One region of the Paraburkholderia sabiae genome, then DNA from elsewhere that is predicted to be linked to it. Evidence: riboswitches for the same ligand, from Rfam matches in the RefSeq annotation. Region 1 holds a riboswitch; each other region holds the start of a gene.

What was found. Region 1 has a riboswitch for cobalamin ahead of cobW (cobalamin biosynthesis protein CobW). Riboswitches for the same ligand answer to the same signal wherever they lie in the genome.
Region 2: another riboswitch for cobalamin. It lies ahead of QEN71_RS12510 (CbtB domain-containing protein); the one in region 1 lies ahead of cobW (cobalamin biosynthesis protein CobW).
Region 3: another riboswitch for cobalamin. It lies ahead of QEN71_RS25145 (TonB-dependent receptor domain-containing protein); the one in region 1 lies ahead of cobW (cobalamin biosynthesis protein CobW).

The regions. Positions count from the first base shown of each region.
Region 1 covers NZ_CP125295.1:1,945,902-1,950,891, reverse strand. Annotated here, with positions in the region: gene cobN (cobaltochelatase subunit CobN) at 1-2,209, opposite strand, end outside; gene cobW (cobalamin biosynthesis protein CobW) at 2,219-3,316, opposite strand; cobalamin riboswitch at 3,478-3,752, opposite strand; cobalamin riboswitch at 3,822-4,079, shown strand; gene cobA (uroporphyrinogen-III C-methyltransferase) at 4,233-4,949, shown strand; gene QEN71_RS08700 (cobalamin biosynthesis protein) at 4,946-4,990, shown strand, end outside.
Region 2 covers NZ_CP125295.1:2,799,694-2,804,683, forward strand. Annotated here, with positions in the region: gene QEN71_RS12495 (AEC family transporter) at 1-649, opposite strand, end outside; gene QEN71_RS12500 (LysR family transcriptional regulator) at 757-1,626, shown strand; gene QEN71_RS12505 (CbtA family protein) at 1,693-2,460, opposite strand; gene QEN71_RS12510 (CbtB domain-containing protein) at 2,482-2,706, opposite strand; cobalamin riboswitch at 2,746-2,912, opposite strand; gene QEN71_RS12515 (histidine phosphatase family protein) at 2,941-3,555, shown strand; gene QEN71_RS12520 (hypothetical protein) at 3,518-3,952, opposite strand; gene QEN71_RS12525 (hypothetical protein) at 4,132-4,350, shown strand; gene QEN71_RS12530 (hypothetical protein) at 4,865-4,990, shown strand, end outside.
Region 3 covers NZ_CP125295.1:5,595,979-5,600,968, forward strand. Annotated here, with positions in the region: gene QEN71_RS25140 (FecCD family ABC transporter permease) at 1-533, opposite strand, end outside; gene QEN71_RS25145 (TonB-dependent receptor domain-containing protein) at 540-2,495, opposite strand; cobalamin riboswitch at 2,560-2,823, opposite strand; gene QEN71_RS25150 (ATPase) at 3,056-3,418, shown strand; gene QEN71_RS25155 (cell division protein ZapA) at 3,415-3,729, shown strand; RNA gene ssrS (6S RNA) at 3,793-3,974, shown strand; gene QEN71_RS25165 (EVE domain-containing protein) at 4,069-4,539, shown strand; gene QEN71_RS25170 (SIMPL domain-containing protein) at 4,760-4,990, shown strand, end outside.

The DNA.
Region 1 (4,990 bases):
GCGCCAACGCATCGATCAATCCAGCCTTCGCACCTTGACCGTCGCCCACTGGAAAGCGCGCAAGCGCGAGCAGCGTATCGCGCCGCTGCACGCCTTCAGGCGATTGCCCGAACGTATGCAGGCCGTCGCGTATTTGCGCTTCCTTCAACTCGCACAGCCACGCATCGACGCGTGTCAGCAGCACGTCTTCCGCATCCACATCGGCAGGTGCCGTGAGGCTCAGTTCTTCATGCAAGCGATGCTTGACGATCGTGTCGAGTATCGTCTTGCGCAGCAGCTTCGCGCGACGTGGATCGACCATCAACGCGTCGTAGTACTCGTCGACCTGTCGTTCGAGATCCTGCAACGGCCCGTAGTTTTCTGCGCGCGTGAGCGGCGGCATCAGATGATCGACGATGACAGCCTGCGTACGCCGCTTCGCCTGACTGCCTTCGCCGGGATCGTTGACGATGAACGGATACAGATGCGGCAGCGGCCCGAGAATCGCATCGGGCCAGCATGCATCGCTCAATGCGACGCTCTTGCCCGGCAACCATTCGAGATTGCCATGCTTGCCCACATGCACGACGGCATCGATATTGAACTGATGTCGCAGCCAGAAATAGAACGCGAGATACGCGTGCGGCGGCACGAGTTCGGCATCGTGATAGCTCGCATAGTCGTTCTGTTCGCGCGAGCGCGGCGGCTGGATACCGACGAACACATGCCCGCATCGCCAGCCCGCGATCATGAAGCGCCCGCGACGTAGCGTAGGATCCAGCTCCGGCGTGCCCCACTTCGCATTCAACGCATCGCGCAATGCTTGCGGCAGTTGCGCGAAATAGGCGTTGTAATCGCTCAAAGCCAGGCTCTGCAATGCAGGCCGCAGATCGCGCACGACGGGATCGTTCGTCACGCCTTGCGTCAACGCAGCCATCAACGCGTCACCATTCGAAGGCACATCTTCGACGCGATATCCTTCGTCACGCAGCATTCGAAGAATGTTCACGACGGATGCAGGCGTATCGAGTCCGACGCCGTTGCCGATGCGCCCTTCGCTCATCGGATAGTTCGCGAGAATCAGCGCGAGCTTCTTGTCGGTATTCGGCGTGCGCCGTAGCTTGCACCAGCGCTCGCTCAACTCCGCGATGAAAGCGACCCGCTCGTGATCCGGCTGATAGCGAACCACATCCACTTCCGTATGCGGACAACGATATGCAAGGCCCTTGAAGCTGATCGCGCGCGTGATGATGCGGCCATCCACTTCGGGCAGCGCAACGTGCATCGCGATATCGCGCGAATTGAGGCCGTGATTGTCCTTGAGCCAATCCTCGCGATTGCCGCCGCTCAGAATCACCTGCATCACGGGCGCGTCGCCCGCCACTTCGAGCGGCTCGGGATCGTCGATTGCGGAAGCCGCGAACGCCGTCGTATTCAGCACGAGCGCAATCCCATGCTGCGCAGCGAGTTGCTGCACGACATCGCGGCTGATCGCATCCTTCAGCGACGTGATCGCGACAGGTAGCGGATTCATGCCGCGCGCTTCGAGCGCGTCGATCAGCGCATCGAACACGGCCGTGTTGGCCGCCTGCAAATGCGCCTTGTAGAACAGAATCGCGACGACGGGTGCTTCAGGCTTCCAGCGCGCCTGCCAGTCTTCGATGGTCGCGACATCATGCGCGGGATGATAAAGCGCCGCCGCCGGCAGCGGACTCGGCGGCGCAGGTTCCCTGCCCCAGCCGAGCGCGCGCCACGCGATACAACGCATGAACGATTCCGCGTTATGTGGACCGCCCTCGCGCAGATAACGCCACAACTGATGGCACAGGTCCGCATCGGCCGTGCTGCGAGCGAGCAGATTCGGATCTTCCTGCAAGTCGCCGGAGAACATCGCGAGCGTCTGCTGCTTGCGCTGCGCGAGTGCGACGACCTGTTCGATTCCATACGGCCAGTACGCTTCGCCGCCCAGATGATCGACGACGACGACGCGCGCATGCTGCAACACGTCGTCGACGTAGAAATCGACGGAAGCGGGTTGCCGCAGATACGTGACATTCGCAAGCCGCACGCTCGGAAAACCGTCGCCCAGCCGCGTGACGACGCTCGCGAGCAGCGACAGCGTCGTGTCGGCGGAACTGAGAATCACGATGTCCGCAGGCTTCTGATCGATACGGATCACGCCTTGCGTATCGTCGACGAAACCGCCCGGGACGGTGCGCAGCAAATGCATCGCGGTGCCTTAAGCCTGCTGCGCTTGCGTGCTGAGCGCTTCGTCGAGCGCGCGTTGCAGCGTCGGCTGATCGAGGTCTTCGCCGATCAGCACGAAGCGGCTCAGCGACGATGCATCGATTTCGCCTGCCTGCCAGCGCCGGTCGAAGTAACTATCGAAACGGCGGCCCACGCCTTGAATCACGAGCCGCATCGCTGCGCCGGGCAGCGCCGCAAAGCCTTTCACGCGATAAATCGTGTGCCCTTCGACCACGCGCTGCAATGCCGCGATCATCGCTTCGCGCGACGTCGCCTTCGCCGTGACGACGACGGAATCGAACTCGTCGTGATGATGATCGGCGTGCTCGGGATCGTCGGCGGAACCGTGGTGATCGTGGCGCAAATGAATCGTTTCTTCCGATGCCGATTCGAGCCCGAGCAGCGCATGCAGATCGAGTTGCCCCATGTGCGCGCGCACTACCTTCACCTGCGGCGGAATCTCTTCGCGAATCACGGCTTCCACGCTGGCCTGTCGCGCTTCATCGAGCAGATCGATCTTGTTCAGAATGACGAGATCGGCTGCCGACAACTGGTCTTCGAACAGTTCATGCAGCGGCGATTCGTGATCGAGATTCGGATCGGCCTTGCGCAGTTGATCGACGGCAACGGGGTCTTCCGCGAACTGGCCGCTTGCGACAGCGGGACCATCCACCACCGTCACGACGGCATCGACAGTGAAGCTGTTCTTGATCGACGGCCAGTTGAACGCCTGCACGAGCGGCTTCGGCAGCGCGAGGCCCGACGTTTCGATCAACACGTGATCGATCTGTTCGCGCCGCTCGACGAGTTGCTCCATCACAGGGAAAAACTCTTCCTGCACGGTGCAGCACAGGCAACCGTTGGCCAGCTCATACAACTGGCCTTCCGTTTCGTTGCCGTTTTCGTCGCACCCGATACCGCAGCCCTTCAGAATCTCGCCGTCGATGCCCAGTTCGCCGAACTCGTTGACGATCACGGCGATGCGCAGCCCGCCCGCGTGTTGAAGGATGTGACGCATCAACGTCGTTTTGCCGCTGCCGAGAAAGCCGGTGACGATCGTCACGGGAATCTTGCGCATCTGTGTCTGCATGATGGCTCCGTTGCTCGAAGGTCGTTCGAGTGACCCTGAAGGCGCGCTATGAATTAGCTGCGCTGTCATATGTGATGCACGGGGACGAAAACGGCGCCGCATCGGTATCAAACCGCTGCAGCGCATGAGGAATCGTGAACGCTGTGCCGCATCCCCGCAGCATGGCGTCGTTCACTCGGGCCGGTATCCGGGCTGATGAAAGCGCCGCCTCTCCTTCCCGCGCGAGCGTTTTCGCGCAGTGGATGTATCTGCATGGGCCGCTATTGGACGCACATGCAGCGAGGCCGGCTCTGCATCGTCTGCGCGATGCCTTCACCTACCGTTGCGGGGAGCAGCATAGTTTGGCCCGCCGATATGAACCGTGCGAAGCCCGCTATTTCCCGTTTAACTGCGCGCGCAGAAAGCGCGCGCGAGCACCAGAGTGCGTGCGAGTTTAGGCCCGGCGGCAGGCAGCGTCAAGGAAGCATCCGCGAAACTACGCAGCGACTCGCACAGCCCCGTGTGCTATCGTATGCGCGCATCTGGTGCCGCGCGGAACGCTCGAAGGTCTGCGCGGTTAAACGGGAAACAGGGAAGCGCCCGCTCGTCGCAACATGAAAGCGACGACCTCGCGCTCAGCCTGTGCTGTCCCCGCAACGGTCACGCGGCGAGCGGAAAACATCTTCCGCGCAGTGCGTTCAGAGCCACTGTCTGCCACTCGCAGATGGGAAGGCGAACGCGATGAGCCGCCAGCCCGGATACCGGCCCGATGCAAGGGGGCGAACGTAGATTCGCCATTCGCCGGCACCGCGGGAAACGGAGGCCAGCGCCCACGCGCGATGCAGACTCACACTATGGCAGCCGTCGCGCGTCACACGCAACATTGCATGACCTGTCACACACAAGCGCCCGCGCACATCGCGGCGCTCTCCTCGCGATGAGCCGCGCCTGGCTGATCGGCGCCGGTCCCGGCGACGTCGAATTGTTGACGCTCAAGGCCGCGCGCACGCTCGCGCTGGCTGACGTCGTGCTCGTCGACGATCTCGTCAATCCCGAAGTGCTCCAGTTCGCGCGCGACGACGCGCAGATCGTCTACGTCGGCAAACGCGGCGGCCACGCATCGACGCCGCAACACGAGATCATTGCCACGATGCTCGATCATCTGCGCGCGGGCCGCAGCGTCGCGCGTCTGAAAGGCGGCGATCCGTTCGTGTTCGGACGCGGCGGAGAAGAACAGCAAGCGCTGCAAGCTGCAGGCGTGCACGTCGAAATCATCAGCGGAATCACGGCGGGCATTGCTGCGCCTGCGGCGATCGGCGTTCCCGTCACGCATCGCGACTACGCGCAGGGCGTGATCTTCGTCACGGGGCACGGCGCGGGCGAGCACGAAGCGGACTGGCAAGCGCTCGCCGCCACACGCATGACGCTCGTCATCTATATGGGCATGCGTCGGCTCGGCGATATCGTCGATGCGCTCCTGAGCGCAGGAATGCCACCCGATACGCCGTGCGCCGCGATCGAATCGGCGACACGTCCCGAGCAGCGCCATGTCGCCGCGACGTTGCGCGAGTTCGTGCAGTGCGTCGCCGATGCTGGACTCGGATCGCCGTCGATCGTCGTAATCGGCGGCGTCGCGTCGCTGGCCGCGCCATGACAACGCTGATCGCGGGCATCGGATGCCGGCGCGGCGTGTCG
Region 2 (4,990 bases), 850 kb from region 1:
CCGCCAGAAAAAGGCCGAGGCTCACCAGCGCGCAAGGGCTCGCGGCGCCGCTCAGCAGCTTCAGGAAGGTCTCCGCGCTTTGCGGCAACGTGACGTGCACGCTCGCCGCCAGCACGCCGAGGATCGGCGACGCGATCAGCGGATTCTTCAACAGCCGCCACACCACCTTCGCGCCGAGCTTGTGTGGCGTGCGCTCCGTCTGCAAGCCGATTTCGATCAGCACGATCGCGAGCGCGAACAGCACGCAGGCGACCAGAATCGTCGCGATGGTAGTCGGCGTGAGACTCGCCTTGCCGAACGCGAGCAGGCCGAGCGGAAAGCCGATGTAGCCCGTGTTCGGATACGACGCGGCGATCGCATCGACGCTCGCATCGGCGAGATGTCGGCCGCTCGCGACCCGAACGAGCAGCACTGCCACGAACACGCCTGCGCAGGCAATCGAAAAGGTGATGATGAAGGCCGGCTGGTCGAGCTGCTGCCAGGTCGAATGGGCCATCGTGTCGAACAGCAGCGCAGGCAACGCGAGCCACACGACGAAGCGGTTCAGTTCAGAAGCGGCCGTCGGGCCGAGCAGATTGCGACGGCGGCAAAAGAAGCCCGCGAAGATCAGCGCGAAGACGGGCAACAGGATTTCGAGCGTGGACAGCATGGGATCGCGACAACCAAGACAAAGATAGTGAAGACGCGCCAGCGTAAGTGTTTCTATCTATACAATCCAATGCGGAATTCAGCCTTCGACGATACCTTTTTTGCATCATGCTCGACGTCAAGCCGCTTCGCTACTTCGTCACGCTCGCCGAAACCCGGCATTTCGGCCGCGCCGCCGCGCGCCTGAACCTGTCGCAGCCGCCGCTGAGCCGGCAACTGGCTGCGTTGGAGGCGTCGCTGGGCGTGACGTTGATCGAGCGCAGTCCGCGCAGCGTCACGCTCACAGCAGCCGGCGAGCGCTTCTACGACGACGCGAAAGCGATCCTCGCGTCGATCGAACAGGCGGCGAAGAATGCACGCGCCGCGTCCGTCGGCGACAGCGGGCAGCTGAACATCGGCTTCACGATGTGCGCCGCGTACAGCGTGCTGCCCGCCTACGCACGCGCCTATGGCGACGCGTATCCCGACGTGACGCTGAATCTGCGCGAAGTCGTATCGAACGATCTGGCGTCGCAAGTGCTGAGCGGACAGATCGACGCCGCGATCATGTTTCCGGGCGCGCCGAGCGAGAGCCTCGACACGCGCGCGATCTTCACGGAGCCGCTGTGCGTCGCGCTGTCACGCGATCACGCCCTCGCCCGCGCGCGCCAGTTGAACATCGCGCAACTCGCGCATGAGCCGTTCGTGATGGCATCGGAAGCCGTGTCGCCGAGTCTGCGCGCGACCATCGTCGATCATTGCGCACAAGGCGGTTTCACGCCCGAAGTGCGCTTCGAAGTGCAGTTGCAGCAGACGGTGTTGAGTCTCGTCGATGAAGGCGTCGGCATCGCGCTCGTGCCGAAGTCGATGAGCAAGGCGCAGCTGGCGGGCGTCGTGTTCAGGCCGCTGGCGAACGCGCCGACGATTTCGCAGTTGCTCGTGTGGTCGCCGTCGAACCGCAATCCTTGTCTGGCGCGGTTTCTGGAAATGGCGAACTGAAAAGTAAAGACACGCGCGCCCGCGCAATGACGCGCAGGCGCGGGACAGAAGCGTTACAGATAAGCGTTACAGATAAGCCGACTTGCGCGCCGCCGCGTTCGATGCGCGCGCGATGCGCTCGCTGCGTTCGATCAGCGCGCCGAACAGCAGACCGATGACGGCCCACATGATCGCCTGCATGCCGAGCGCCGTCATGCGGAACTTCCACAGCACGACGGCCGGGAACGCTTCGGGCACTTCGTTGACCGTCGGCAGCGCGATCTGGATCGCGGCGATGATCGCGACGAACACGATGCCGCCAATGATCGACGCGTTCCACAAGCCAAGGCGCGACATCAGGTGCTTGCGCACTTTCATCGAGAACACAGCCACGACGAGCGACGTGACGATCATCAGGAAGAACAGCCCGGTGCGCATGCCGATCGTATCGGGATCGCCGACTGAAGGCGGATTCGCCGGATACTTGATGGTCGGCACGAGCACGACGGCGACATAAGCGCCGAGCGCGAGCCACGCGGACAACGCGCGCGCGCCGAGCTTGCCGACGCGTCCGTGCAGATACGCGAAAGTCAGCGCGAACAGCCCGCCGAACGCCATGCCATACGCAACGACGCCCGTGAGCAGCCCAAGACCCGCCTGCGTGCCGCGGCTGACGATTTCTTCGTCATGATCGTGGCCGCCCGCGTCGCCGTGATCGTGCGCTGCGTGCATGTTTTCTTCGAACGAGATGGCCGTATCGACGAGCGGTTCGCCCGCGACGCGCGCGAACGCGAACGTGAGCAAGCCCGCGACGATGCCTGCGAGCATGCCTCGCATCAACAACTTACCAACCATGGTGATGACTCCCTTACGCGATCAGTGGCAAGGAAAGCCGAGCAGGTGGCGGCCGTCGTGCACGAATTCATGCACGTACATGCCGGGAATCAGCGACGTCGCGCCTTCTTCGGCGCCGACAAAGTACAGCGCGAGCAGCATCAGCAGACCGCCGAAGATGATCCAGGGCAGCAGTTCGCGAAGCGGAATCGGCGTGATGGCGGGTTGATCGGTCTGACCGGCGTGGTCGAGAGCGGTGTCATTCATGACGGACATCTCCTGGGGGTAACGCGCCCCGATAGTCGATTGATGAGGGAAGTCGAAGCTTGGGTCTGGCTTCCGGCTGGTGTCCTGCATGTTTGCGTACGCATTGACTGCCGATTACAGTGGCGCGACCGCGCCGGGCTTGCACCGGCTTCCGCGCTTCGAGTGGCGTCTATTCTACGCGCTAAACTGCGACACGCTCCCGACTTTCTCCACTGTCCACACATAGAGCCGCCGATGCGCACACGTCTGTTGTTGATCAGCCATCCGGCGACGGCCGCGCAGCGCAAAGGCGCGTTTCCCGCCGACGATCCGCTCGATGCACATGCTATCGAAGAAGCCGCGGCTTTCCGGGTGGCGAATGCGGATCGGCTGAACGCGGATCTTGCGCTGAGCAGCCCCGCTCCGTGCGCGCGCGAAACGGCTCACGCGCTCGGATTCGCGGCGCATGCAGAGCCCGCGCTCGCCGACGCGGATTACGGACGCTGGCGAGGCCGCCGTCTGCTCGAACTCGCCGACGAAGAGCCCGACGCGCTCGCCACATGGACGCGCGATCCATCCGCCGCGCCGCATGGCGGCGAATCGTTCGATGCGCTGAAGCTGCGTGTCGGCGGCTGGCTCGATGCGTTCGAACAACGCGGCAACGTGATCGCCGTCACACATGCAAGCGTGATCCGCGCGGCCCTGATGCATATATTGCAGACGCCGCCAGCAACGTTCGCGCGGATCGAAGTGCCGCCGCTGGCCATCGTCGAACTGCGGCACAACGAGCGCGGCTGGACATGGTGGCCCGCGCCTCATCGTCATACGGGACTCACAACGACGGACACGACAGCACCTGCTGCGGATTGAGTGTCGTACCCGGCATGCCGTCCGTGGCAGGCGTGCCTTGCGTCGGCATGGCGATCAGGCGCACGGCGTCCGTGCCCGCATTCGCCAACACGTAGCGTTCGGGGCGGCCCTGCGCCTGCCAGTACGCGCGATAGACGCCGCCATCCATCGTCACATGCAGCGTGCCGCGCACGGTCTTGCCGCCCGCGATGAAATCGACGGGTTCGCCGTCCCGCAACGCAAAGCCCTTCGCGGCCTGCGTGCCCGATGCAGCCGTTGCCCGCGACTCAGCCGATTCGGCCGCTTCAGCCGATACCCCCGCGCCCGACAGCACGCCGCAAAACGCATCGCCCGTCGCGGCAATCGACAGTTGCGCGACAGTCCACAGCGCGAGCGGTGCAATCGTTCTGAGTTTCATGAAGTGCCTCGTATTGCTGGGAACGGCGCGCATCGTCGATGGCAACGCTGCGCAGTGCAAAGCGCATACCCAGTCACCGTGAAGTGAAGCCGCGTGAATTTTGACCGCGTGGCAGCGCGCATTTTGATGTGCGATAAGAGTCAGGTCTTTCACAAGCGTTCACCGACAAGAGGCAACCGATGGCTACGCTCGAAGCGTTTCGCTCCGTGCTCGACGATGCACGCACGCCCGAGATCATTCGCAATCACATCATCGATTCGCTGCAATACGCGCTGCGCAATCACGGCCAGATTTTCACGTCGAAGGAAATCGAATGGCTCGCGCAATGGGACGACGCGCGCATTCCGCTCGCCGCCTCGCGCGAGTTGCAAAAACGCTTGACGCAGACGACGGAGTAAGCCCGCAAAGCCCTTGCGCTCTGTCGCTATCTTCGGGCGCGGCATGCTTCACGGACGCAGCCGCGCGAAAGTTTGTGCTACACAAGGGCCTGTTTTTAGGGCATAATATGTCGAACGCAGCGTTCTGCCAGCATCCTCCGGCATTCTCTTAACCGCAACGCGTCCACGTCTTTCGCGTAGTTCGTTTTCACCGCGTTGCACTGATCGCGTTACACCCCAACCGTCCCGTTACCGCGCAATAGCATGCAGCGGCAACCCGGCGGTCGTCGTCACTTCGGCCACGCGCTGCGCGCTTGAACCCGACCGGGTGACACTTGCTACGTTCGGTGCCTGTGCGGCATCAGCGTATTTCTCCATCCGTTCCGCGTTGTTCGCGGCCGTGTTCGAGCCTACGTATCTGGCTCGCGCCAAACTTTTTCATTGCGGTGCGCCCTACGGTGCTGCGCCGCCTGCTGCCCATTCGCCGCGCCTGTGTGACGCGCGCACCGGCGGCACGCATGACAGGAATTTGCATATGACTCAAGGCGTCAAGACGTACAAGGGCTACGAAATCCATCCGCTCGTTTATCCGCGACGCACAGCGAGCGGCGTGACCCACCGCAATTCGATCGACAGCGGTTACGACGCGTCGGTGCGCATC
Region 3 (4,990 bases), 2.9 Mb from region 1:
CCCGCCGCGATCACGGCGCCTGTCAGCAGCAGACGCGGCGATGCATCCTGCGGCTCGCCGCGCCACAACGCACCGCGCGCGAGACCGAGCACCAGCAGGATCGACACGAACGCGCCGGCGAACGCCGAAGCATCGACGATCCACCACGCGCAGCCCGCGATCATCGCGACGAGCGCGAAGCTCGCCGCGCCGCCCGATACGCCGAGCACATACGGCTCGGCCAGCGGATTGCGCAGCAACACCTGCAACAGCGCGCCCGCGAGTGCGAGCAGCGCGCCGCATCCGAAGCCCGCGAGCGCGCGCGGCAGACGCAGCGTGCGGACGATCTGCACGGCGAGATCGGACGATGCCTCGTGCGACGGGAGCAGCGCATCGAGCACATGGAGCGGCGCGACACTCACGCTGCCCAACGCCAGAGACGCGATGAACACGACGAGCGCGGCCAGCGCGAGCGCAGCCCAGATCGCGAACGCGCGCTTCGGGCTCATGCCGCGCGCGAGCCGCATTGGCTGACGTTGCACGACGCCGTTCATCGGCCGTTATTGCTGCTGCCAGCCGAGCGTGAGGTACGCACCGCGTCGCGGCGTGTTGTACGTGTAGGCGAGTTCATGGTCCTTGTCGAAGAGATTCTGGATTTGCGCGGCCACGTACCACGCCTTCGTGATGTTGTAGCGCGCGGACAGATTCACGATGCCATAACCGCCGAGCGCCGTGCCGCTGTCGTCGCGCTCGCCGCTCACGAGCCACTCGCCGCCCACGCGCCAGCCGCCGATATTGCGGTTCGCCGCGAACGACGCAAAATGACGCGCGCGACGGTTCAGATCGGTATGCGTGTCTTCATCGACGGGATTCTGGAACGTCACGGCCGCGCGCACGTCCGTCCTGCCGACATGACCTTGCCACGATCCCTCGATGCCCTGCACTTTCGCATGCCCGACGTTCTCCGCGACATAGATGCCCGGCGTGGTCTGCACATAGTCGATCAGGTTCGTATAGCGCGTCTGGAACGCGGTGAGCTTCAGCAGACCGAGCGCATCCGATGCGTACTGCAACGCGGCTTCGATCGAATGGCTGTGCTCCGGCTGGATCAGCGGATTGCCGCTATACGGGTAGTACAGATCGTTGAAGCTCGGTGCGCGAAACGCATCGGACCAGCTTGCTGTCACCTTCCAGTGCTCGGTCAGATCGTAGCCATAGCCCAGATAGTAACTGTTGGCTCCGCCGAAATCCGAGTACTGGTCGCGCCGCAGATTCGCCTGAATCTGGTTGTTGCCGAAGCGCCCCGTGTAGCCCGCGAACACCGAATTCACGTGACGGTCGGGCGCGCTGTACTGGTTCGAATCGAGCGTCTGGTCGAGATGCTCGTAGCCGAGTTGCAGCTTCTGGTCCTTCGCGAATGTGAAATCGTTCTGCCACGTGTACTGCCGGTTGTCCGAATCGTAGCGGTACAGATAGTCGCCATTGAGCGACGTGTTGCTGCGATCGTTGCCCGTCGCGACGACGAAGCGCGTGGTCCACCAGTCGGTCACCTTGCCGTTCGCGAACGCCGACGCGGTTTGAACCTTGCTGTGCAGGTTGTTGAGATCGGTGGGCAGGCCGAACGGATTGTCGAAGCTGTCGTTGCCGTTCGACTGGAAATAGCGCAGGCCGATGTCCCATCGGTCGTTGAGCTTGTGACGCAGCGACGCGCTCACGCTCTCGTTGAAGTAGCCGTTCGCGTTCGGATTGACGGGCGCGAGCGCGGGATCGATCGACGAGAAACCATCCGTCTTCGCGCGCGCGACCTCGAAGCTGAAGGTCGTGCGGCCGTCCTTGTCGAGCGCGCCATCGACGCCCGCCGCCTGTCGCTGCGTGTGATAGCTGCCGTATTCGACGTCGAAATGAAAACGCGGCGGATGATTGCCACCGTCCTTCGTGAACACCTGCACCACGCCGCCAATGGCACCCGACCCGTATAACGCCGACACATTGCCGTTCACCACTTCGACGTGATCGATCTGATCGAGCGGAATCTGTTCGAGCTGCGCATTGCCCTGACTCACTGAATCGACACGCACGCCGTCGATCAGCACCAGCGATTGCGTCGACGACGCGCCTCGCAGAAAGAGACTCGACGTCGAACCCGGGCCACCGTTGCGAACAATCTGTGCGCCCGGTGCGAACTGCAGCAGACCGGGCAGGTCGCGTGCTGTCGTGTCGGCGATGTCCTGCGCATCGAACAGCGTGGTCTGCGGGATCGCGTCCGCGAGACGCTGCGCGCTGCGGTCCGCCGTCACGACGATGGGCGACAGCGTCGCTTCCTTCTGCGGACGATTCGCAGCGCTGTCGGATGGATCCGTGGATGTGGCGGATGGGTTCGTGGTGTCGTCCGTCTGTGCATGCGCCGCGAGCGGGACGCAGGCGAAGGCCATGACGGCAAGTGCAGCGAGCGGCGCATGCGGGCGCGAAAAAACCGGACGCGAAAACGCCGGATGGACAAACAGCGGGGTCAGCATCGAATGAGTCCTGTGGGCCTGTGCGCGGCCCGCTCCTCGTGGGCCGATGCCTGTTCAGGAAGCACCTTGCCTCCTGGCTCTGGCCGGTATCCGGGCTGACGACTGGCCGACCCGCCTTCCCACGCATCGCGCGCAGTGGCGTTTCGCACGGCATCGGCCGATAGAGTCGGCTCGATGTGTGCATGGATCGGCTTGCAGGAACTGCAGTCGTTGTACCGTTGCGAGGACAGCGCAGGTTGGCTCGTCCGGGCGGACTTCGCTCCCTGCTTCCCGTTTAACTGCGCGCGGTGCGATACCGTGCGCGGGCACCAAAGTGCCGCCAGTGTAGAAGTGACGAACAGACGCGTCAAGAAACGAGGACCGACGTCCGCACTCCGGCGGGACGACTGTTAAAAAAGCCCCTTTTTAAAGGGTAAAAATGCGTGATTCGTGGTCGCGCATCGGCGCAACACACTGGATAATGCCGCGCTAAAGCGCTACTGTTACGTCTCGAAACGAGACAAATGTCCGAGCGTGCGACATTCCGCGCTAGAATGCCATGTCTTTAGAGGACGCAGCACATGCTCACCGAACTCGAAACACTGTCACAGAACATCGGCCGGCTGATCGAGATCAGCCAGCGCTATAACGAAGCCCGGATCGCACTCGAAGAACAGCTCGCCCAGGCGCGCGCCGAATGCGAAGCCACCCGCGTCGAACTCGAACAGACCCGCGAAGAACGCAATGCGTTGCAGGCGGAACGCGATGCGTTGTCCGCGAAAATCGACGACGCTCAGGTCCGCCTCAACGCGATCCTCGAGAAACTGCCGCGCGCTCGCGGTCAGGAAGCCGACAACCAGCTCGATCTCCTCGCGCCCGAACAGCAGGCGCAGGCCAATCACGACGCGAACAACGACGCGACCCGCCACGGAGAAAACGTATGACCACGAAGCAGATCGAAGTGTCGATCCTTGGCCAGCCCTATCGTCTCGCCTGCTCGCCGGAAACGGAAGCGGCGCTGCTCGAAGCGGTGGCGCGTGTCGACGCCGAGATGAACCGGATCCGCTCGAACAGCAACGTGCGCGGCCAGGACCGTATCGCGGTGATGGCGGCCTTGTCGCTGGCATCGGAACTGCTTAGGCTGCAAGCCAGCGTGCGACACGGAGAATCATTTCCCGCCGAAGAAATCCGGCGTACAATGCATCAAATGAACGAGCAGCTGGGCACTGTGATTCAACAGTACAGCGTGCAGTAAAAAGAATTCGATGGGCTTGATTGTTGTTCGATCAGGCCCATGTTGTAGAGCAAACGTTTTTAAGCTTCCCTGCCTGGTTCGCCAAGGTCATATATTCCTTGAACCAATGCTATATGCACGGTTGCGGAAATTTGTAGCACGGGCGTGCGCGTCACTCAGTCTGATGTACCCGAAGTGCTGCTAACTGCGACCAATTCTGAACCTCAGGTTCAGGATGCCGGCCTAGCGGCTAAGGCGGGGACCCATACGAACGGCATCGGACTTTGTCCGATGCCGTTTTTCTTTGTGCGTTCGACGAACACTTCTCCCCTTCAAGTTCATTCACGCTCAATCCGACTCATGCGCTACTGGCTGATGAAGTCCGAACCGGACGAAGCAAGCATCGACGACCTCGCGAAAGCGCCGCAGCACACGCTGCCATGGACAGGCGTGCGCAACTATCAGGCGCGCAACTTCATGCGCGACATCATGAAGATCGGCGACGGCGTGCTGTTCTATCACTCCAGTTGCCCGGAGCCAGGCATTGCGGGCATCGCCGAGGTATCGTCGACGCCCTACCCCGACCCGACGCAGTTCGATTCGAAGAGCCCGTACTACGATGAGAAGTCGTCGCAGGAGACGCCGCGCTGGACGCTCGTCGACGTCGTGTTCAAGAAGAAGATCAAGCTGATTCCGCTGGCCGAGTTGCGCGAGCATCCCGAACTCGCCGACATGCGTGTGCTCGCGAAGGGCAACCGTCTGTCGATCACGCCCGTCACGGAAGCCGAGTGGGCTTTCATCACGAAGCAGCTTGCGAAGCGCGCGGCCTGAGCACCTGAAGAACGCATACGTTCATGCGGCATCGCGTCGCGCGTGTGCGTGCCGATTCGTTTGAAACGACATTCGAAGAGAAACTCGGGGAACCAGACGACCCTTTCAGGCGCCTAACCGCCTCGCAAGCGTCATGCCACGCGCGCCGCTCAATTGGATGCGGCCACGCGTGCGCCGATGATGCATGCATGCACAACCTGCTCAACGAAGGAGTCGAACAATGATGAAGAAATCCGCGCTCGTGTGGGCGCTCGCGGCGCCGCTCGCTCTCGCGTTCATGTCCACCGCGGCCAATGCGCAAACCGTTGTGCAGCAGTATCAACCGGCTGGCGTGCTGTCGCTGAACGCGCAGGCGAGCGCCGAGGTACCGCAGGATGTCGTCGATATCACGCTGTTCTACGAGCAGGAAGCGAACGATCCGTCGTCGTTGACGGGCACGTTGAACCAGCAT